Regions from separate parts of the Telluria sp. GW821-FHT07G12 genome, predicted to be linked through region 1. Evidence: predicted binding sites of a transcription regulator. Region 1 holds the regulator's gene; each other region holds the start of a gene.

Region 1 (5,502 bases):
AACGGCAAGACCGCGTCGTTTCGCCAGAAGCGCGACGGCGGCGCTGACGAGTGGGCCGAAGGCTACGGCGAGCGCATGGAATATGACGAGCGCACGGATGTCGTCAAACTGATCTCGCACGCCGTCATCAGGCAGCTGGACGGCCGCACCGTGACCAGAGAGATGAGCGGCCCGTTCATTTCCTACGACGCCCGCAAAGAAGTCCTGTTGAACATGAATGACGTGAGCGGCAGCGACAAGCCGGGCAAGGATCGCGTCAGCGTCACTTTTTACACGCGCCGCCCGGCCTCGGCAGCGCAACCGGAAGCAGGAAAGCAATGATGGATGTACAAGCAAACGCCGCCACGGCCGACATCGCATGCGGTGGCAGCACCCTGGTCGCCAAGGGACTGCAGAAAAGCTACGGCAAGCGCCTGGTGGTGCGCGACGTCTCGCTGGAGGTCGCCTGCGGCGAGGTGGTGGGACTGCTCGGCCCGAACGGCGCCGGCAAGACCACCTCGTTCTACATGATCGTGGGCCTGGTGCCGGCCGAAGCCGGCGCCATCGTCATCAACGGCACCGACATCACGAGCCTGCCGATCCACCGCCGCGCCATGCTCGGCCTGTCCTACCTGCCGCAGGAAGCCTCGGTCTTCCGCAAGCTGACGGTGGAAGAGAACATCCGCGCCGTGCTGGAACTGCAGCGCGAGAACGGCAAGCCGCTGAGCAAGGCGCGCATCCAGGAACGCCTGGACGAGCTGCTGGCCGAGCTGCAGATCGAGAAGCTGCGCGAGAACCCGGCGATGTCGCTGTCGGGCGGCGAGCGGCGTCGCGTGGAGATCGCGCGCGCGCTGGCCACCGATCCGCGCTTCGTGCTGCTGGACGAACCCTTCGCCGGCGTGGATCCAATTGCCGTGATCGAGATCCAACGTATCGTGCGCTTCCTGAAAGAGCGCGGCATCGGCGTCCTGATCACCGACCACAACGTGCGCGAGACGCTCGGCATCTGCGACCGTGCCTACATCATCAACCAGGGCGCCGTGCTGGCCTCGGGCCGTCCCGACGACATCATCGCCAACGAGTCCGTCCGCCGCGTCTACCTGGGTGAACACTTCAGGATGTAGTCATGAAACAGACGCTCCAACTCAAGACCTCACAGCATCTTGCGCTGACGCCGCAACTCCAGCAGTCGATCCGCCTGCTGCAGCTGTCCACGCTCGAACTCCACCAGGAGATCGAACAGGTCCTGGGTGAGAATCCGCTGCTCGAGCGCCTCGACGATCCGCTCGATCGCTCGGTGCGCCTGTTGGCGGACGGTGCGATCAACAACGGTGCGTCGACTTCCACCACGCCCGATTCGCCTCCCGCATCCGGGCAGGGCGAGGAAGGCAATGGCAGCGGCGGCGGCGAGTCGGAAGGCGGCGACAGCGGCGAGGCCGGCGGCGCCGAGCACGAGATGGAGTGGGGCGAATCGGGCCGCTCGGGCAGCGGCGGCGAGGAAGAGGACGGCCGCCCGCAGCTGGAAGCCAGCCCCATCTCGCTGCGCGAACACCTGATGGAACAGGTGCGCCTGACCTGCATCTCGCCGCGCGACTGCGCGCTGGTCGAGATCGTGGTCGACTCCCTCGACGACAACGGCTACCTGGAAGAATCGCTGGACGACATCCACGCGCGCATGCCGACCGAACTCGAGATCGAATTCGAGGAACTGCGCACCGCGCTGTCGATGGTGCAGAGCATGGACCCGCCGGGCGTGGGCGCACGCAGCGCCGCCGAATGCCTGGCCTTGCAGATCCGCCGCATGCCCGGCGTGGCGATGGTGACGCGGCGCATGGCGCTGGTCATCGTGGAGCGCTACCTGACCTGGTTCGCGCAGCGCGAATTCAACAAGCTCAAGAAGGCCCTCGACTGCGACGACGAAGACCTGCGCGAAGCCCAGGCCGTGATCCGCCAGTGCAATCCGCATCCGGGCGCGGCCTTCGCATCCGACGTCTCCGACTTCGTGGTGCCGGACGTGATCGTGCGCCGCGCGAAGGATGGCTGGAGCGTGCAGCTGAATCCGGAAGTGATGCCGCGCCTGCGCGTGAACAGCATCTACGCCGCCTTGCTGAAGCAGGGGAAATCGGAATCGCAGCTGAATGCGCAGTTGCAGGAAGCCAAGTGGCTGATCAAAAACATGCGCCAGCGCTTCGACACGATCCTGCGTGTCGCGCAAGCAATCGTCGAGCGCCAGCGGAACTTTTTTTCCCATGGCGCGGTTGCCATGCGGCCCCTTGTTTTACGTGAGATAGCTGATACACTAGGTCTACACGAGAGCACAATTTCTCGCGTCACAACTCAGAAATATATGCTGACGCCGCACGGCATGTTTGAGTTGAAGTACTTTTTCGGGAGTCACGTTGCGACCGAGGCAGGTGGTGAAGCATCCTCGACCGCGATACGCGCTCTCATCGTACAACTCACAGGAGCAGAAGACCCCAAGAACCCTTTATCCGACAGCAAGATCGCGGAGATGCTAGGGGAACAGGGAATGGTTATCGCACGCCGCACGGTCGCGAAATACCGTGAGGCGCTGAAGATCCCGCCCGTCAGCCTCCGCAAATCCTTGTAATAAGCTGCAGGGCACCCAGATACTGATAACCTGACAGCGCATCTTCAAAGGAGTGTGTATGAATCTCACTATCAGCGGACATCATCTCGATGTAACCCCAGCAATCCGTGAATACGTACAGAACAAGCTCGAACGCATCACCCGCCATTTCGATCAAGTGATCGACTCCCACGTCATCCTCTGCATTGACAATCTCACCGAGAAAGAAAAACGCCAGAAGGCCGAGATCAACCTGCGTGTTGCTGGGAAGATCGTTCACGTCGCCAGCGCTGCGCACGACCTCTACGCTGCGATCGACATGCTGATGGACCGCCTGGACAGGCAGGTTCAGAAGTACAAGCAGATGCTGCAGGACCACAGTCACACAGCACTAAAACGCATGGCCAACGAGGACATTGAAGGAGGAGAAGCTGCCGCTGCAGCGTGATCATTCCGCTGGCGCAGCATAAGCAAGACGAAGGGCGCATCAGGCGCCCTTTTCGTTTGGTAGGCCGCTACAATGCCGTTTTCCCATTCATAAATAAAAGAACATGAGCGAATACGTGCAGACCCGTGTGGCCAATGGCACCGGCATCATTACCCTGGATCGTCCCAAGGCCCTGAACTCGCTGTCGCTGGAAATGGTGCGCGCAATGACGGAGGCCTTGCTGGCCTGGCGCGAGGACGCTGGCGTCGACGCCGTCGTCATCACCAGCACCAGCGAGAAAGCCCTGTGCGCAGGCGGCGACATCCGTTTCTTCCACCAGGCCGGACATGCGAACCCGACTGGCGGCAGTGCTCTGCTGGAAGACTTCTTTACCGAAGAATACGCGCTCAACCACCTGATCCATTTTTATCCGAAGCCGTATATTTCTCTGATGGATGGCGTGGTGATGGGCGGCGGCATGGGCATCGCCCAGGGCGGCCCGGACACGGGCCTGCGCATCGTGACCGAACGCACCAAGATGGCGATGCCCGAAGTGAACATCGGCCTGTTCCCGGACGTCGGCGGCAGCCACTTCCTGTCGCATGCGCCGGGCGCGCTCGGCATGTACCTGGGCCTGACCGGACTGACCATCGGCGCCGCCGATGCGCTGTACGTCGGCCTGGCGGACGTGTTCGTGCCGGCTGCCGAACTGGCGGCCTTGAACGCGCTGATCGCGGCCACGCCGGGCGCGCAACTGGCGGAGGCGATCCGTGCCTTTGCGGCGCCGTTCGCGCAGCAGGCCGGCGCCAGCGAACTGCAAGCGCAGCGCGCGCTCATCGACAAGCACTTCGGCGCAGCGTCCGTGCAGGCGGTGATGTCCTCGCTCGAAGGCGACGACAGCCCCTTCGCACAGAAGGTTTTAAGCGCAATGCGCCAGCGCTCGCCCCTGATGATGTGCGTGACGCGCGAGATGCTGGTGCGCGGCGCCGCCATGGACGTGGCCGACTGCCTGCGCATGGAACGCTCGCTGGTGCGCCGCAACTTCGAGCACGGCGAAGTGCTGGAAGGCGTGCGCGCGCTGGTGATCGACAAGGACAATGCGCCGGCCTGGAATCCGCCGGCATTGGAGCAGGTGAGCCCGGAGATGGTGGCGCGCTTCTTCGAGCCGGTGTGGCCGGCCTACGCGCATCCGCTGCGTCATCTGGACTGAAGCGTCGTCCAGGCTCCTCTGTTTGCTGTAATGCATTGCAACATAATCACGGTGTTTTATGCGATGATTTCATCAGGCGATGAAATACCCGCATTGCCTGATAAAGCACAACAATAGAGGAGTCCGTTTTGTCGTTTCTGATCGTACTGGCCGCACTGGCCTTCCTGATGGTGGCCGCCTATCGCGGCTACAGCGTCATCCTGTTCGCACCGATCGCCGCCCTCGGCGCGGTCCTGTTCACCGACCCCTCCGCCGTGGCCCCGGTCTTTTCCGGGATATTCATGGAAAAGATGGTCGGCTTCGTCAAGCTCTACTTCCCCGTCTTCATGCTCGGCGCCGTGTTCGGCAAGGTCATCGAGATGTCCGGCTTCTCGAAAGCCATCGTGCAGGCCGCGATCCGCTACATCGGCCGCTCGCGCGCAAACGCCGTGATCGTCGCCGTGTGCGCGCTGCTGACCTATGGCGGCGTGTCCCTGTTCGTGGTGGTGTTCGCCGTGTACCCGTTTGCGGCCGAGCTCTACCGGCAAAGCAATATCCCGAAGCGCCTGATGCCGGGCGCGATCGCGCTGGGCGCCTTCTCGTTCACGATGGATTCGCTGCCGGGCACCCCGCAAATCCAGAACATCATCCCGACCACCTTCTTCAAGACCACGGGCTGGGCGGCGCCGGTGCTCGGCACCATCGGCTCGCTGTTCATCATCGTGGTCGGCCTGGCCTATCTGGAATGGCGCCGCCGCGCCGCGATGGCCAAGGGCGAGGGCTACGGTAGCCACACCGAAGCGCTCGAGACCGCGGACACGCAAGTACTGCCGAATCCGATCGTCGCTGTGCTGCCGCTGGTCCTGGTGGGCGTCGCCAACTTCATGTTCACCCGGATGATTCCGGTCTGGTACGGCACCGATGCCTATACCGTGCCGCCCGAGGTCCTGCCCGGCGTGCACGCGCCGGTGACGGCAACCGTGAAAACCGTGCTGGCGATCTGGTCGGTCGAAGCCGCGCTGCTGCTCGGCATCCTGCTGGTGCTGGCGACCGCCTTCCGCCGCGTCAGCCAGCGCTTTGCCGCGGGTTCCAAGGAAGCGGTCGGCGGCGCGCTGCTGGCGGCCATGAACACCGCGTCCGAATACGGCTTCGGCGGCGTGATCGCCGCGCTGCCGGGCTTCATCGTCGTCAGCGATGCGCTGAAGGGGATTCCGAATCCGCTGGTGAACGCCGCGGTGTCGGTGAGCTCGCTGGCCGGCATCACCGGCTCGGCCTCGGGCGGCATGAGCATCGCGCTGGCGGCCATGTCCGACCTGT
Region 2 (5,502 bases), on a different contig from region 1:
AAAGGCGCCCGCTGCGTAACCGGGCACATTCAGCATGTGCTCGGGTGCAGCGGACGCCGTTGTCCGTCAAACTCTAGTTCATGGGATCGCCGTTGATCCTCGATGGGAGTGTTTGCAAGAGCCGTGCCAGACGGGCTTCCCTCTGGCGCGGGCCGCAAGGCTCAGCGCATGCGCTTCATTGCGGTGCACCATGCGCGAAAACAGGGCGCGCCGCTGCACCGTCAAAGGCAGAGATATAAGCCAGCGGATCGCTGCCGTTCCAGACCCTGCCGTCCATCAGCACCGATGAGCGCAACAGGCCGGCGGGCACCGCCACGCCCGCCAGCTCGGCGGCTTCGCGGTACAGGCCGACCCGGTTGACGCGGGCGGCGACCGCCAGGTAGTCCGGGTCTTCGCGCAGCAGGCCCCAGCGCCGGTGCTGGGTCATGAACCACATGCCGTCGGACAGCCAGGGGAAGTTCGCGTCGCCGCGGGCGTGGAAGTGCAGCGGGTCGGGGTCGAGCCAGCGCCGTCCCAGCCCGTCTTCGTAGCGGCCCTGCAGGCGCGCGCCGATGATGTCGCGGCCGGCGTTCACCCAGGCCGGGCTGGCGAGGATCTCGGCGGTGGCGTCGCGGTGTTCGGGCGAGGCGTCGATCCAGCGCCCCGCTTCCAGCAGCGCCGCCACCAGCGCGCGGCAGGCCTGCGGATTGGCGTCGGCGAAGGCGGCGGTGGCGCCCAGCGCCTTGCCCGGATGGTCGGGCCAGACGTCCTGGCTGGCCGCCACCGTGACCCCGCTGCCGTCCAGCACCGCCAGCGCACCCCAGGGTTCGCCGGCGCAGAAGCCGTCGATGTGCCCTGCCGCCAGGCTGGCCGCCATCTGCCCCGGCGGCACGGTGGCGGCCTGGATGTCGCGCAGCGGATCGATGCCGGCCGCGGCGAGCCAGTAATACAGGAACATCGCGTGGTTCCCGGTCGGGAAGGTATGGGCAAACGTGAACTTGCGGCGGCTGCGGCGCATGTGGGCCGCCAGCGATGGTCCGTCGACCACGCCCTGCTCCGCCAGCGCGCGCGACAGGGTAATGGCCTGGCCGTTGCGCGACAAATTCATCAGCACGGCCATGGGCACGGCGCGCGAGCCGATGCCCATCTCCACGCCATATAGCAGTCCGTACAGCACATGGGCCACGTCCAGGCTGCCCGCGATCAGGCGGTCGCGCATGCCCGACCAGGAATGCTCGCGGCTGAGGGCCAGCTTGACGCCGTATTGTTCGTCCAGGCCGAGCACGGAAGCCATCACCAGCGGCGCACAGTCGGTGAGCGGCATGAAGCCGGCGCGAATGATGGTTTGTTCGCCTGTCAAAGTAAATCCTCCACATCCAAAATCCGCTGCGCCACCTCGCCCAGCTTCAACTTCCGGTTCATCGCCATGCTGCGCAGCTTCTGGAAAGCCTGCTCCTCGCTCAAGCCGCTGCGCGCCATCAGCACGCCCTTGGCCCGCTCGACCAGCTTGCGGTCGGCCAGCTGGCGGCGGGTATCCGACAGTTCGTCCAGCAGCTTGCGCTCGCGCCGGAAGCGCGCCAGCGCCACGTCCAGCACGGGTTTCACGCGCTCGGCCTGCAGCCCGGCCACGATATAGGCCGAGACGCCGGCGTCGATGGCGGCGTCCATTCTTGCCGGGTCCTGGTCGTCGGTGAATAGCACGATGGGGCGCGGCTCGTCGCGCGTGGCGATCACGATGTGCTCGAGCACGTCGCGGGCGTCGGATTCGCTGTCGATGATGATCATGTCCGGCTGGATCTGGGCGATCCGCTCGGGCAGGAAGATATCGGCGGGCAGCGAGGCGACGATGTCGTAACCGGATTCCAGCAGCCCGATGCGCAGCGCCGTGTTGCGTTGCGCCTGGGCGACCATGGCCTGTTCGCCGACGCAAGGCGTGGTGTTGACCACGACGATACGCAGATGACGCTGAACGGAAGGGGGCGAATTCATGCCTTAGGGATATGCAAGTTTTGGGCCAGACCCAAGAGACTGCATCCGGAGAGATATTTCCAATGCGTATATCAGGAGTAAAGAGCGGCCACAGTTTGCTTCCAGAAAACATTCACAAAACTAATGGAGAACATCACGAACTAAAAGTTCCCTTATTTCTGAAGTCTACCTATACTGCAACGCAACATCACAGTATTTATCGGGAGAACTTCATGAGCACAGCAACCATCACCCAGGCGCAGGACAAGGGACTGCGCCACCAGTTTGCAGAGACCGTCCGCAACATCCGCGACTTCGCGATCGAACTGTATGCCGCACACGGCGGCTGGTTCGTGCACGACGCCGGCCAGCCGGCCAGCATCGCCATCGCCCGCGCCAACCAGAAGAGCCGCCGCGAACTGCTGTCGCTGGCCGCCGACGCGGAATCCCATAGCCCGGCCCTGTCGGCCGAACTGCGCAATCTCGCTTCCAAATAATCGAGGACATCATCATGACTCCAGTCGAATACGTCACCGTCGCCATCTCGGCCCTGGCCATCGTCACCCGCATCGTCTTCTTCATCCGCAACCCGTCCGTGACCACCCCGGCCGAACTGTGGATCGCGGAACACCCGCAAATGAAGGAAGTCGGCTAAGCACCGACCAGTCGTACCGCTCGCTTCTCCACACGCCCGGCATTGGCCGGGCGTCGTCGTTTACGGCCCGTACGTACGCATGCACGCGACGCATGCATATAGAATTCCCGCCCTGCATTAATGTCGGCTGAGCTAGAATGTTTTTTTGCAATTTCTACTCCGACAACCGACGATGCGCCTTCCTCTCTCCGCTTCCGCTCTCACCGTCCTGGCCGCCCTGCTGGCCGCTCCTGTCCTGGCCTCCACGCCGGTGACCCTCGACCAGGCCATGGCCCATCCCGACTGGATCGGCACGCCGGTGGAAGCCGCATGGTGGAGCTGGGACGGCAAGCAGGTCCTGTACAAACAGAAGCGCACCGGTTCGCCGCTACGCGACATTTTCCAGACCAACGCCACCGCCGGCATCGACAAGGCCAGGCTAGTGAGCGATGCCGAGCTGGCCAAGATCGACAGCCCCGACGTCGCGTACAACCGCGAACGCACCCGCGCCATCCTGCTGCGCAACGGCGACCTGTTCGAGCGCGACCTGAAGACCGGTGAGCTGGTGCAGATCTCGCGTGCGAGCGGCGTCGCCATCGGCGCCGTGCAGTATTCCGCCGACGGCCGCAGCGTGCAGTTCCGCGTCGGCGACGACTGGGCCAGCTGGGACCGCGCCAGCCGCCTGATCTCGCCGGTGGCAGTGCCGCGCGCCGCCAAGGATCCGAATGCCGCTCCGGAAGCGGACGCGCTACGCGACATGCAGCTGCGCCTGATCGCCACTCTCAAGCGCCAGAAGGACGAACGCGAAGCCCAGCGCAACCGCGCCGAAGAAGAGCGCCGCGCCGACCCGACCCGCGCGCCGGCCCCGGTCTACCTCGGCGACAAGCTGGCGATCGTCACCTCGCACCTGTCGCCGGACGGGCGCTGGCTGCTGGTGGTCACTGGTCCGAAGGACGCCGACAAGGGCCGCGCCGGCAAGATGCCGCGCTACGTGACGGAATCGGGCTACGAAGAGACTTCGGACGAGCGCACCCGCGTCGGACGCAAGGACCCGCGCCCGCACGGCCTCAAGCTCGTCAACCTGCAGACGCGCGAGGTGAAGGACCTGTCCTTCGACGTCCTGCCGGGCATCAAGGACGATCCGCTGGCTGCGCTGCGTACCGAGCACAAGCTCGAGGCGATCAAGGGCAACCGCCCGGTCAAGATCGGCTTCGGCGGCGAAACGGTCGTGTGGAGCAGCAACGGCGCGAATGCCGCGGTGATGCTGCGCTCGGTCGACAACAAGGACCGCTGGATCGCCACCGTCGACCTGCCGCGCGCCGCGCTCAAGCCGGTGCACCGCCTGACGGATCAGGCCTGGGTCAACTTCGACAACAGCGAATTCGGCTGGCTGCCGGACAACGGCACCCTGTGGTACCTGTCCGAGGAAAGCGGCTACTCGCACCTGTACACGCTGGACGCCGGCGGCCGCACCCGTGCCCTCACCTCCGGCAAGTGGGAAGCCTCGGACGTGGCCTGGTCGCGCGATGGCGACACCGCCTGGCTGCTCTGCAACCGCAAGACCCCGGGTACCTACGAGGTCTGCGCCGTCAATGCGAAGGATGGCGCCACCCGTGAAGTCAGCAGCCTGGATGGCGGCGTCGAGGACTTCCGCCTGTCGCCGGACCAGCGCAAGCTGCTGGTCCATTACTCCGGCCCCTACCTGCCGCCGCAGATCGCCACCCTGCCCTCGCATGGAGGCGAGGCGGTCAAGCTGACCGACACCCGCAGCGCCGACTTCAAGGCCCGCGACTGGATCCAGCCGCAATTCGTGGCGGTCCCCTCGACCCATGGCGCGGAGCCGATCTGGTCCAAGCTGTATCGCCCGGCCCAGCTCGAACCGGGTAAACAATATCCGGTGGTGATGTTCGTGCACGGCGCCGGCTACCTGCAGAACGTCTCGCACCGCTATACGCCCTACTTCCGCGAGCAGATGTTCCACAACCTGCTGGTGCAGAAGGGCTACGTGGTGCTGGACATGGACTACCGCGCCTCGAAAGGCTATGGCGCCAAATGGCGCAACGCGATCTACCGCCAGATGGGTCACCCGGAGCTGGAGGACTACCTGGACGGCGTGAACTGGATGGTCGCCAACCAGCAGGGCGATGCGAAGAACGTCGGCGTCTACGGCGGCAGCTACGGCGGCTTCATGACCTTCATGGCGCTGCTGCGCGCACCGGAGGTGTTCAAATCGGGCGCCGCGCTGCGCCCGGTCACCGACTGGACCACCTATAACCACGAGTACACCGCCAACATCCTGAATACGCCGGATGTCGATCCGGAAGCCTATAAAGTGTCCTCGCCGATCGAGTATGCGCAGAACCTGAAGGGCAACCTGCTGATCGCGCACGGCATGGTCGACGACAACGTGTTTTTCCAGGACTCGGTGCGCATGGCCCAGCGCCTGATCGAGCTGAAGAAGGACAACTGGGAACTGGCGCCCTACCCGATGGAGCGCCATTCCTTCGTGCAGCCGGAGAGCTGGTACGATGAATACCGCCGCATCTACCAGCTGTTCGAGCGCACGCTCAAGCAGCCGGCGCCATCCACGGCGCAGTAAGCGGTATCATCGGGGCGCCTTCGGGCGCCTTTTTCATTTCAGCTGCCGATATCCCATGCCTGTCTTCCGCCTGCCGTCCGTCCTGCTCCTTGCCAGCCTGCTGCCCACCGCCATCCATGCCCAGAGCCTGCCCGACACCGGCCAGCTCGACGCGCAGAAGGTGCTGCAGTCGCGCTATACCGGTGCGGGATCGGCCAACTCCCCGGCTGCAGCGCCGGGACAGGCCACGCCGGACTGGGGCGACGGCATCACGGGCGTGGTCGTGGAAACCGGAGACGCCGGCGGCAAGACGCCGATTCCGCTCAGCTTCGGCCAGGTGTTC
Region 3 (5,502 bases), on a different contig from region 1:
TTGGCGTCGGCCATCGCCATGCGGAAATCGTCGCAGGTGACGGCTTGGCCGTCGTGGCGGGCGAAGTACAGGTCCATGCCCTTGCGGAAGCCTTCGCGGCCCAGCAGGGTCTGGTACATGCGGACCACTTCGGCGCCCTTCTCGTACACGGTGACGGTGTAGAAGTTATTGATCTCGACGAAGGAGTCGGGGCGCACCGGGTGGGCCATCGGGCCGGCGTCTTCCGGGAACTGGGCCTGGCGCAGGGTGCGCACCTGGTCGATGCGGGTCACGGCGCGGCCGGTGTCCGTATCGATCATGTCGGCCGAGAATTCCTGGTCGCGGAACACGGTCAGGCCTTCCTTCAGCGACAGCTGGAACCAGTCGCGGCAGGTCACGCGGTTGCCGGTCCAGTTGTGGAAGTATTCGTGGCCGACCACGGCTTCGATGCCCTGGAAGTCGATGTCGGTGGCGACGCGCGGATTGGCCAGCACGAACTTGGTGTTGAAGATGTTCAGGCCCTTGTTCTCCATCGCGCCCATGTTGAAGTCGCCGACGGCGACGATCATGAAGCGGTCGAGGTCGAGCTCGAGGTCCCAGCGCTCTTCATCCCAGCGGATACTGCGCTTGAGCGACTGCATCGCGTAATCGGTCTTGTCGAGGTTGCCCTCTTCCACCCACACCTGGAGTAATGCCGTGCGGCCGTCCTGGAGCTTGAATTCTTCCTCCTGGCACACCAGGCGCGCGGCCACCAGCGCGAACAGGTAGGACGGCTTCTTGAACGGGTCTTCCCACTTGGCGTAGTGGCGGCCGTCGGGCAGCTCACCCTCCTCGACCAGGTTGCCGTTCGAGAGCAGGACCGGGAATTTTTGCTTGTCGGCGCGCAGCATCACCATGTACTTGGCCATCACGTCCGGACGGTCGGGGAAGAAGGTGATGCGGCGGAAGCCCTCGGCTTCGCATTGGGTGTAGAAATTGCCGTTCGAGACGTAGAGGCCGCTGAGGGTCGTATTGTTCTCGGGAACGCAGATGGTCTCGATCTCCAGCGTCACGCTGTCCGGCGCGTCCGGGATGCGCAGGATGCTGCCTTCGATCGCGTAGGCGCCCTCGTCCAGGGTCCTGCCGTTCAGGCGGATCGCCACCAGCTCGATATCTTCGCCGTACAGTTCGATGTCGCGCCGGATGCTGTCCGGATTGCGCTGCATCGTCATGCGGTTGGCGACGATGGTGCGGGCGGGATCGAGGTCGAAGCCGAGTTCCACGGTGTCGACCAGGTAGGTGGGAGCCGTGTAGTCCTTACGGTAGATAGTCTGGGGCGTATCGGTGCGCATGGTTGGGGTCCGCGAACGATGGTGGAATGAATGCTTATTTTACCAATAGCGGCGGCATGCTTCGATTCCCTGTTTTCGGAACGATGTCCATGTATCGCACTGTAGCTGCCGTAAGCACTCGTAAATGTGTTTCCGTAAATTGAACAGGGGCGGTAAGCTGTACCCCTGAGAAATTCCGATTGACGAAAAGACAGCCAGATGGAGCAAGTCATGAAACGCACAATGATCACGGCGGTGGCATCGCTGAGCCTGCTGCTGGGCGGCTGCGCGACCACGATCCGCAGTGACGTCACCACCTTTCACCAATGGCCGGCGCAGATCGCCGACAAGAGCTATGCCTTCGAGGCGCCGGCCCCGCAGGACAACACCCTGGAGCTGCAAAACTACCAGAACCTGGTGCGCGGCCAGCTGACGCGCCTCGGCTTCCATGAGGCGCCGCAAGCGCCGGCCATGAAGGTGGCGGTGCGCTTCGTCACGGTCGACGTGCCGACCCAGGTGATCTACCCGTCGTATGCGCCCTTCTACCCGTATTCGGCGCGCTTCGGCTACGGCGGCTTGCGCCGTGGCTACTGGGGCCGCGGCCTGTACAGTCCCTTCTACGACCCCTTCTGGGGCCCGGTGCCGCGCTACGAGGTCGAGGAAGAGCACCGCTACCACCGCCAGGTGCAGGTCGCGATCACCTCGGTGGCCGACAACAAACGCCTGTTCGACGTCACGGTGCGCAATGTGAGCAAGACCATGTCGACGCCGGCGGTGATGCCGGCGCTGGTGCAGAGCGCGTTCGAAGGTTTCCCCGGGCCGAACGGCGGCGCGCGGGTGATCGAGTTGAAGCAGGAGCCGCGGAACGGTTGAGCCGAAGCCGCAAACGACAAAGCCGGGGTCGGAATGCCGCCCCGGCTTTTTTGTTGGCCGCGAAGGCGTCAGCCGGCCTTGCGGCGGCGCGCGGCGGCCAGGCCGGCCAGGCCCAGACCCATCAGGCCGAGGCTGAGCGGTTCGGGCACGTCGGTGCTGTCGATCCGGAAGGCGTAGTTAACCAAGTTCCGGCCGTAGGCGTTATCCATGACCATTGCCGAGCTGTCGCCCGTGGCGTCGTACTTGCCGAGCTCGCCGCCATCCACGCGGTAGTCCTGTGCGAACATTCCCGTGCCGACGCCCAGTCGGTCATACCATGCCATCCGGTTGATCGTGCCGGCATCGTCGCCCAAAGTCGAGATCAGGTAGTCGCTCGCGAGGCCGCCGAACAGCGCTGCGGCGGCTTCCTGGGCGGTATAGGTGGGCGGTTTGGCCTGCCAATCCTCGCCGCTGAACAGATTCCACGCACCCACGTAGATCGGGGCTGCAAAAGCCGACGCAGCGGAGCCAGCCAGCACGGCGGCAGCTAGCAGTTTTTTCGTCAGTCTCATATGGCTCTCCCCTGGTTATAGTCAACCCGGCAGGGCAAGCACAATATGTGCCACAAGGAAATAAGTGAATAAATTCAATTATTTACATCGATAGGGAGCCACAATCCAAACAGAACTGTAAGAAATTTCGACAGTCCGGTGCGGCACGCCGCACCGGCGCAGGCTAGGCAAGATAGGTTTCCGACAGCACGGTAATCGCCACGATCAGCAGGATGGCCAGCGCCAGCACCGCCAGCAGGCGCCCGAAGCGTGGGCTGTCGCCCTGCTGCGGTTCGATGGGTGGATCGTTATCGTCGCTGAACTCTCTCATGGCGGTCATGGCAGCAGGATGGTTTTACCGGTGGTGCGCCGCGATTCCAGCGCGATGTGGGCTTGCGCCGCATCCGCCAGCGGGAAGCGCTGGTGGATCTCGATCTTGACCTGGCCGCTGGCGACCATCTGGAACAGGTCGGCGGCCATCGCTTCCAGGTCTTCGCGCTTCGCCGCATAGGTCTGCAGCGTCGGGCGCGTGATGTAGAGCGAACCGCGCGAGGCCAGCTCACTCAGCGCGAACGGCGGCACCGCGCCGGACGAGTTGCCGAAGCTGACCATCAGGCCGCGCGGCGCCAGGCAGTCGAGCGAACGGATGAAGGTGTCCTTGCCTACCGAATCGTAAACCACCGGCACCTTGGCGCCATTCGTGATCTCGAGCACGCGCTGCACCACATCCTCGGTGTTGTAGTTGATGACGTGGGCGGCGCCGTGGCTTCTCGCCAGCTCCGCTTTCTCGTTTGCCCCCACCGTACCGATCAGGTTCACGCCCATCGCGCGCGCGCACTGGCAGGCGATCAGGCCGACGCCGCCGGCCGCCGCGTGGAACAGGATGGTGTCGCCGGCCTTCAGCGGATAGGTCTGGCGGAACAGGTACTGCACCGTCAGGCCCTGCAGCATCATCGCGGCGCCGGTCTCGAAGTCGATCCCGTCGGGCAGCTTGACCAGGATATCGGCCGGCATGGTGCGCAGCTCGCTGTAGGCGCCGTTCGGACGCGCCGCATAGGCCACGCGGTCGCCCGGCTTGACGTGGCTCACGCCCTCGCCCACCGCCTCGACCACCCCTGCCCCTTCATTGCCCAGGCCGCTCGGCAGCGTGGCCGGATACAGGCCGTTGCGGAAGTAGACGTCGATGAAGTTCAGGCCGATCGCATGGTTGCGCACGCGCGCTTCGCCAGGCCCGGGCTCGCCCACCTCGACGTCGACATACTCGAGCACCTCGGGACCGCCGGTGCGCGCATAACGGATCGCTTTCGCCATCTTCTCTTCTCCTCGTTCAGGACAGTTCGCTCAATCGGGTCAGGACCAGGCGCGCGCTCGAGACGTTGGTCGCGCAGGGGATGTTGTGCACGTCGCAGGCGCGCACCAGGGCGTTGATGTCGGGTTCGTGCGGCTGCGGCGTCATCGGGTCGCGCAGGAAAATCACGCAGTCGATCTCGCCGTTGACGAGGTGGGCGCCGATCTGCAGGTCGCCGCCCAGCGGACCGGAATGCATGCGCTCGACGTCGAGGCCGAGTTCATTGATGAGGCGTCCGCCAGTGGTGCCGGTGGCGGTCAGCTTGCAGCCGGCCAGGAACTCGCGGTATTCGCCGGCGAGCGCGATCATGTCGTCTTTTTTCTTGTCGTGCGCGATCAGGGCAATGCGTGGTTTCATAGAATCCCTTCAGGTTTTTTTAAGCGACAGCAGATAGATCCCCGCCAGCACCAGGCCGGTCCCGGCCAGCTGCACGGCCGTGATCGGCTCGCCCAGCAGCGCCCAGCCCAGGAACAGGGTGGACACCGGGCCGATCATGCCGGCCTGCGAGGCGGTCGGGGCGCCGATGCGCTGCACCGCGTTCATGGTCATGAAGACCGGGAAGATGGTACAGAATATCCCGTTCACGAGCGAGAGGCCGTAGACCTGCAGCGGCTGGATCAGCAGGCTGGCCGGACGGAGTATGAAGAACTGTGCGATGCAGGCCACGCTCGAGACGCACATCGCGTACGCGACCAGGCGCAGCGAGCCGATGCGCCGGACCATCTCGCCGGTGCCGAGCAGGTAGGCCGCGTAGGCCACCGCCGAGCCGAGCACGAGCAGCGAGCCGGTCACGATGCTGCCGGCGCCCGCGCCGAGGTCGTGCACGAACACCAGCACGATGCCGCAGTAGGACAGGCCCAGCGCCAGCCATTGGGCGGCGCCGATGCGGCGCTTCAGGAACACCGCGGTAATCAGGAGCACGAAGGTCGGGGTCAGGAACAGGATCAGCCGCTCCAGTCCGACCGAAATGTACTGCAGGCCCAGGAAATCGAGATAGCTGGACAGGTAGTAGCCGACCAGGCCCAGGCCCAGCAGGCGCCAGCGGTCCGAACTGGATAGCGGCGGCTGGGTGCGCATCTTCCAGATCGCCACAGCGGCAAACACCGGAAGTGAGAACAGCATTCTGAAGGCGATCAAGGTAACCGCATCGATGTGGTAACGGTACAGCAGTTTGGCGACTACGGCCTTCGTGGAAAACAAGACGGCGCCGGCGATGGCGATGGCGAGGCCGGCGATCAGGGTCGAACGTGGGACCTGCGCAACGGAAGTGTCGATTGCTGTTTTGCTCATCGGACGATTGTAGTGCGATTCAGGAATTCCGGCAGAGGACGGCTGCGAACGCCGGCCGGGCGCGACGGTCCAACCGCCGCTGACCCACTTGAAGCCGAGGATTCACATGAGCCACCTCAGGATCGCAGGCAGGAGCGCATCCACATGAGCAGCGCTGGCGGCATCGGGCGCA
Region 4 (5,502 bases), on a different contig from region 1:
CGCAAGGCGGCATCTTCAACAACTCCGCCCAGGTGTGGAACCACACCTTCTTCTGGAACTGCATGAAGCCTAACGGCGGCGGCGCGCCGACCGGCCCGGTGGCTGACGCCATCAACGCCACGTGGGGCTCGTTCGACAAGTTCAAGGAAGAGTTCCAGAAGTCGGCCGTGGGCAACTTCGGTTCGGGCTGGACCTGGCTGGTGAAGAAGACCGACGGCAGCGTCGACATCGTCAACACCTCGAACGCCGGCACCCCGTTGACCACCGAGAACAAGGCCCTGCTGACCGTCGACGTCTGGGAGCACGCCTACTACATCGACTACCGCAACGCCCGTCCGAAGTTCGTCGAGTCGTGGTGGAACATCGTCAACTGGGACTTCGTGAACCAGAACTTCGCGTAATCCGCTTCGGAACACGCTGACACACAGCCCGCTTTTGCGGGCTGTGTCCGTTTACGGCCTTGTAGTCGCGCTAACAATTCGACTATATTCGAAATATAGAATCGAACGAAAGCGCGTATGGAAAACAAGGATGCAGTAACAGCCCTGGCCGCCCTCGCCCAGGAATCCCGCCTGGCGACCTACCGCTTGCTGGTGCAGGCCGGCCCCGAGGGCCTCGCTGCCAGCAGGATCGCGGAGGCGCTGAATATCCCGCCCTCCTCGCTCTCCTTCCACTTGAAGGAGCTCACCCACGCGAACCTGATCGTGCCGCGCCAGGAAGGCCGCTTCGTCATCTACGCCGCGCAGTTCGACACCATGAACGCCCTGCTCGGCTTCCTGACCGAAAACTGCTGCGGCGGCATGCCCTGCATCACGTCCTGCAAGCCCTGAAGCCCTCCCATGAACGTCCTCTTCCTCTGCACCGGCAACTCCTGCCGCTCCCTCATCAGCGAAGCCGTCTTCAACCACCTGGCCCCCGCAGGCTGGCACGCCATCAGCGCCGGCAGCCAGCCCACCGGCAAGCTCAATGTTGGCGCACTCGCCCTGCTCGCCGCCAAAGGCATCCCGACCGAGGGCTACTACAGCAAATCCTGGAACGCGCTGCCGGTGACGCCGGACATCGTGGTGACCGTCTGCGCCAGCGCCGCCGGCGAAACCTGCCCGGCCTATCTGGGCTCGGTTATGCGCACGCACTGGGGCGTGGAAGATCCCAGCCACGTCACAGGCAGCAAAGAAGAAATCGACGCCGCCTTCGAACAAGCCTATGCGATCCTGCGCGCCCGCATCGAAGCCTTCCTGGCGCTGCCGCTGGACGAACTGAAAGACGACCGCGCGAAGCTCAAGGCTGAACTCGACCGCATCGGCAGCATCGGCGCCTGAAGGACTTTCGTGCTCATCGCTTTCCTCATCTTCCTGGCCACCCTCACCCTCGTCATCTGGCAGCCGCGCGGCCTGGGCATCGGCTGGAGCGCGTCCGCCGGCGCGGCCGTGGCCCTGCTCGCCGGCGTCATCCACGTCAGCGACATCCCGACCGTCTGGCACATCGTCTGGAATGCCACCGGCGCCTTCGTCGCCGTGATCGTCATCAGCCTGCTGCTCGACAAGGCCGGCTTCTTCGAGTGGGCCGCGATGCACGTGGCGCGCTGGGGCGGCGGCAATGGCCGGCGCCTGTTCACGATGCTGGTGCTGCTGGGCGCCGCCGTGGCCGCGCTGTTCGCGAACGACGGCGCCGCGCTGATCCTCACGCCCATCGTCATCGCGATGCTGGCGGCGCTGCGCTTTTCGCCCCGCGCCACGCTGGCCTTCGTGATGGCGGCCGGCTTCATCGCCGATACCGCCAGCCTGCCGCTGGTGGTATCGAATCTCGTCAACATCGTCTCGAGCGACTACTTCGATGTCGGCTTCGCCCGCTACGCTGCGGTGATGGCGCCGGTGAACCTGGTGTCGGTGGCCGCGACGCTGGCCGCGCTGCTCTGCTTCTTCCGCAAGGACATCCCCGCCGACTACGACCTGGCCCAGCTCAAGCGCCCGGCCGATGCGATCCACGACCGCGCCACCTTCCTGACCGGCTGGTGGGTGCTGGCGATGCTGCTGGCGGGCTTCTTCTGGCTGGACGATGCCGGCGTGCCGATCAGCGCCGTGGCCGCGGTAGGCGCCGTGTTGCTGCTCGCGGTGGCGGCGCGCGGCCACAGGATCTCGACCCGCGAGGTCCTGCGCGGGGCGCCGTGGCAGGTGGTCGTGTTCTCGCTGGGGATGTACCTGGTGGTGTACGGCCTGCGCAATGCGGGACTGACCAATTACCTGACCGCTCTCCTCGACCGCTGCGCCGAACATGGCGTCTGGGGCGCGGCGCTCGGCACCGGCTTCATCACCGCCATCCTGTCGTCGATCATGAATAATATGCCGACCGTGCTGGTGGGTGCACTGGCCATCGACGCCAGCGCCGCCGAGGGCGTGGTGCGCGAGGCGATGGTGTACGCGAACGTCATCGGCGCCGACCTCGGGCCGAAGATCACGCCCATCGGCAGCCTCGCCACCCTGCTCTGGCTGCACGTGCTGTCGGCGAAGGGCATCCGCATCTCCTGGGGCGCCTACTTCCGGACCGGCATCCTGCTGACGCTGCCGATCCTGCTGGCGACCCTGTGCGCGCTCGCCATCCGTTTAAGCTGAGCCCAAGGAACCGACATGGACAAGATCTCCGACCTCCCCAACATCAAGCCCGAGCTGCTGGACCTGCCCACCCTCGACAAGCTCGAACCGGCCGGCCAAATGGACCACCCGCCGCGCATCCTGATGCTGTACGGGTCCCTGCGCGAACGCTCCTTCAGCCGCTTCCTGACCTTCGAAGCCGCGCGCATCCTGGAGCACTTCGGCGCGGAGGTGAAGATCTTCGATCCGATGGAACTGCCGATGGTGGGCAGCGTGCCGGAGACGCATCCGAAGGTGGTCGAGCTGCGCGAGCTGTGCCTGTGGTCGGAAGGCCAGGTGTGGTGCAGCCCGGAACGCCACGGCGCGGTCACCGCGGTCATGAAAAACCAGATCGACTGGATTCCGCTGGAGATGGGTGCGATCCGGCCGAGCCAGGGGCGCACGCTGGCGGTAATGCAGGTCTGCGGCGGATCGCAGTCCTTCAATGTCGTGAATACCCTGCGCCTGCTGGGGCGCTGGATGCGCATGTTCACCATTCCGAACCAGTCCTCGGTGCCGATGGCCTACAAGGAGTTCGACGAGGCCGGCCGCATGCGGCCATCGGCCTACTACGACCGCGTCGTCGACGTGATGGAGGAGCTGGTCAAGATGACGCTGCTGCTGCGCGGCCGCGCCGATTATCTGACGGACCGCTACAGTGAGCGCAACGAGCGGGCGCGCAAGGCGATCGACCGGCAGATCGAAAAGTTATAGCACTGGCACGTGCTCGACTACGTCGGCGCGGGGCTGGCTTCGCAGGGCCTGAGCTATGACGACGTCCTTTCGAGCACCGTCTACATGCAGGACCTGAACGAGTTCGCGGCCATGAACGCGGTCCACGGCCAGTACTTCAAGAAGGATCCGCCGGCCCGCGCCACGATCCAGGTGGCGCGCATCCCACGCGATGCCAGGATCGAAATCGTCATCGTCGCCGGACGCCGGTAGTCAGCTCGCCCTGCCCCGCAAGGCCTGCCGGTACACGAACTGCCGCAGGCAGCTCGCGACAAGCCCCAGTATTTATGACTGGCAGTCACAAATCCGCTGTCGAGATTCTTTACACCCGGCACCCTGGAGTGGACGCTCGAAGTTTCAAGGCTTTGATTACTCTCACAATTTTCCTGTTGGCACAGATGTTTCTTAATATCACCTTATATTTCTTTATATTAATTTAAGGCAACCATGAAATCGACCGTTTTCAACACCCTCCGCGCAGCCGCTCTGGCAAGCGCTGCCTTCGTCGCCACCAGCGCCGCCAACGCGACGCCGCTGAGCTTCGACTGGGCCGCCACCGCCACCCAGGCCAGCACGGGCGTGAACGTCGGCGACAAGATCAGCGGCACCATTACCTACGACACCACCGGTGCGGTCAAATCCAACGGCAACGCCTGGCAAGGCACCGGCTACCAGTACTACACCACGCCGTCGGTAACGACCACGGTCACGTTCGGCGGCCATACGGAAACGCTGAGTCTGTATGCCATGATCGTGAACGATTTTTCGATGTGGGGCGGCGACGAAGTGATCTTCCGCGCCAACACCTCGCCTTTCGGCGCCTTCGAGTTCGACCTGGTCGATTCCACGATGAAGGCGCTGTCCAGCCTGGACCTGCCGACGACGATCGACGGGACCGCCTTTGGCAGGACCTATTTCTCGCTCGGCAACTATCCTGACCGCTTTGTCGGCACGATCGGCAAGTTCGAGGCCTCCGCCCCGAGCGATGTGTCGGAACCGGCAAGCCTGGCCCTGTTCGGCGCGGCGCTGGCCGGACTGAGCCTTGCGCGCCGCAAGCGTATGCCCTGAACTCATGGCTCTGTAACCAGAAGAAATCCGCTCCGGCGGATTTTTTTGTTTACAAGTCGTCTTTTGTCGTGAAACTGTATCAAAATGTCCAGTCTGTACGGCAATTACGCTTTACAAGGACTTGCTCTTATACAATGCCGGCATCAAGGAGAGCATCATGTATCGTGTACTGTTGGTCGAAGACGACCCCCGCCTGGCGGAGCTCGTCACGGAATACCTGTCCAGTTATGAATTTTCGGTGGACCTCGTCACCCGGGGCGACACCGCGCTCGAACACTTCAAGCAGAGCGCGCCCGATATCGTCGTGCTCGACCTGATGCTGCCCGGCATGGACGGCATGGTCGTCTGCCGCCAGATCCGCGAGCAGTCCGAGGTGCCGATCCTGATCCTGACGGCGCGCGAAGACACCTACGACGAAGTCTCGGGCCTGGAACAGGGCGCGGACGACTTCGTCAACAAGCCGGTCCAGCCGCGCGTGCTGCTGGCGCGCCTGCGCGCCCTGCTGCGCCGGACCCAGGCCAAGGCGGCGCCGGATACCCGGGTGCTGGAATTCGGCGGCTTGCGCATCATGACCAACGACCGCAGCGTCAGCTGGCGCGGCCAGCCGTGCGTGCTCAGCAATACCGAGTACAAGCTGCTGCTGGTGCTGGCCGAGGCGGCCGGGCGCGTGCTGTCGCGCGACGAGCTGCTCAAGAAGATGCGCGGCATCGAGTTCGATGGCCTGGACCGCAGCATCGACAACTGCATCTCCAAGCTGCGCAAGAAGTTCGACGACAACCTGTCGGAAAAGATCAAGACCGTGTGGGGCGAGGGTTACCTGTTCTCGCCCTCGGCCTGGAACTGATTATCTGCCGCCCGAACAATCGATGAAGCTTCCCGTCGTATAGGAAGCTTCATCGGACAACAGCCACAGGACGGCGCGCGCCACCTCCTCCGCTTGCCCGCCCCGCCCCATCGGCACCGAGCCTTGCAGGCGGTTGACGCGTCCCGGCTCGCCGCCGCTGGCGTGCATCTCCGTATCGATCAGGCCGGGCCGCACGCCGTTCACACGGATGCCTTCGTTCGCCACTTCCTT

What was found. Region 1 encodes sigma-54, which starts transcription at its own class of promoters, with help from an activator protein. Its sites were predicted from a motif close to TGGCANGNAANCTGCTTT; they were not measured.
Region 2: the regulator sigma-54 is predicted to act here: its motif matches at 1,979-1,996, upstream of AC07PE_RS14260 (ANTAR domain-containing response regulator).
Region 3: the regulator sigma-54 is predicted to act here: its motif matches at 2,749-2,766, upstream of AC07PE_RS05070 (PEP-CTERM sorting domain-containing protein).
Region 4: the regulator sigma-54 is predicted to act here: its motif matches at 3,750-3,767, upstream of AC07PE_RS20180 (PEP-CTERM sorting domain-containing protein).

What each region holds. Positions count from the first base shown of each region.
Region 1 covers NZ_JBWKQA010000008.1:111,375-116,876, forward strand. The annotation lists gene lptA (lipopolysaccharide transport periplasmic protein LptA) at 1-321, shown strand, start outside; gene lptB (LPS export ABC transporter ATP-binding protein) at 321-1,103, shown strand; gene AC07PE_RS24185 (RNA polymerase factor sigma-54) at 1,106-2,590, shown strand; gene hpf (ribosome hibernation-promoting factor, HPF/YfiA family) at 2,649-3,017, shown strand; gene AC07PE_RS24195 (enoyl-CoA hydratase/isomerase family protein) at 3,121-4,206, shown strand; gene AC07PE_RS24200 (GntP family permease) at 4,335-5,502, shown strand, end outside.
Region 2 covers NZ_JBWKQA010000003.1:375,666-381,167, reverse strand. The annotation lists gene AC07PE_RS14265 (CmpA/NrtA family ABC transporter substrate-binding protein) at 176-1,339, opposite strand; gene AC07PE_RS14260 (ANTAR domain-containing response regulator) at 1,336-1,968, opposite strand; gene AC07PE_RS14255 (hypothetical protein) at 2,181-2,444, shown strand; gene AC07PE_RS14250 (hypothetical protein) at 2,459-2,602, shown strand; gene AC07PE_RS14245 (S9 family peptidase) at 2,775-5,180, shown strand; gene AC07PE_RS14240 (RIFT barrel domain-containing protein) at 5,236-5,502, shown strand, end outside.
Region 3 covers NZ_JBWKQA010000001.1:1,070,269-1,075,770, forward strand. The annotation lists gene pepN (aminopeptidase N) at 1-1,310, opposite strand, end outside; gene AC07PE_RS05065 (DUF4136 domain-containing protein) at 1,521-2,162, shown strand; gene AC07PE_RS05070 (PEP-CTERM sorting domain-containing protein) at 2,231-2,713, opposite strand; gene AC07PE_RS05075 (hypothetical protein) at 2,877-3,032, opposite strand; gene AC07PE_RS05080 (quinone oxidoreductase family protein) at 3,029-4,003, opposite strand; gene AC07PE_RS05085 (methylglyoxal synthase) at 4,020-4,397, opposite strand; gene AC07PE_RS05090 (DMT family transporter) at 4,407-5,330, opposite strand; gene AC07PE_RS05095 (DUF2182 domain-containing protein) at 5,475-5,502, shown strand, end outside.
Region 4 covers NZ_JBWKQA010000005.1:344,969-350,470, forward strand. The annotation lists gene AC07PE_RS20150 (superoxide dismutase) at 1-401, shown strand, start outside; gene AC07PE_RS20155 (ArsR/SmtB family transcription factor) at 519-830, shown strand; gene AC07PE_RS20160 (arsenate reductase ArsC) at 840-1,319, shown strand; gene AC07PE_RS20165 (arsenic transporter) at 1,329-2,609, shown strand; gene arsH (arsenical resistance protein ArsH) at 2,625-3,341, shown strand; gene AC07PE_RS20175 (Rid family hydrolase) at 3,351-3,572, shown strand; gene AC07PE_RS20180 (PEP-CTERM sorting domain-containing protein) at 3,807-4,427, shown strand; gene AC07PE_RS20185 (response regulator) at 4,585-5,271, shown strand; gene AC07PE_RS20190 (SDR family oxidoreductase) at 5,272-5,502, opposite strand, start outside.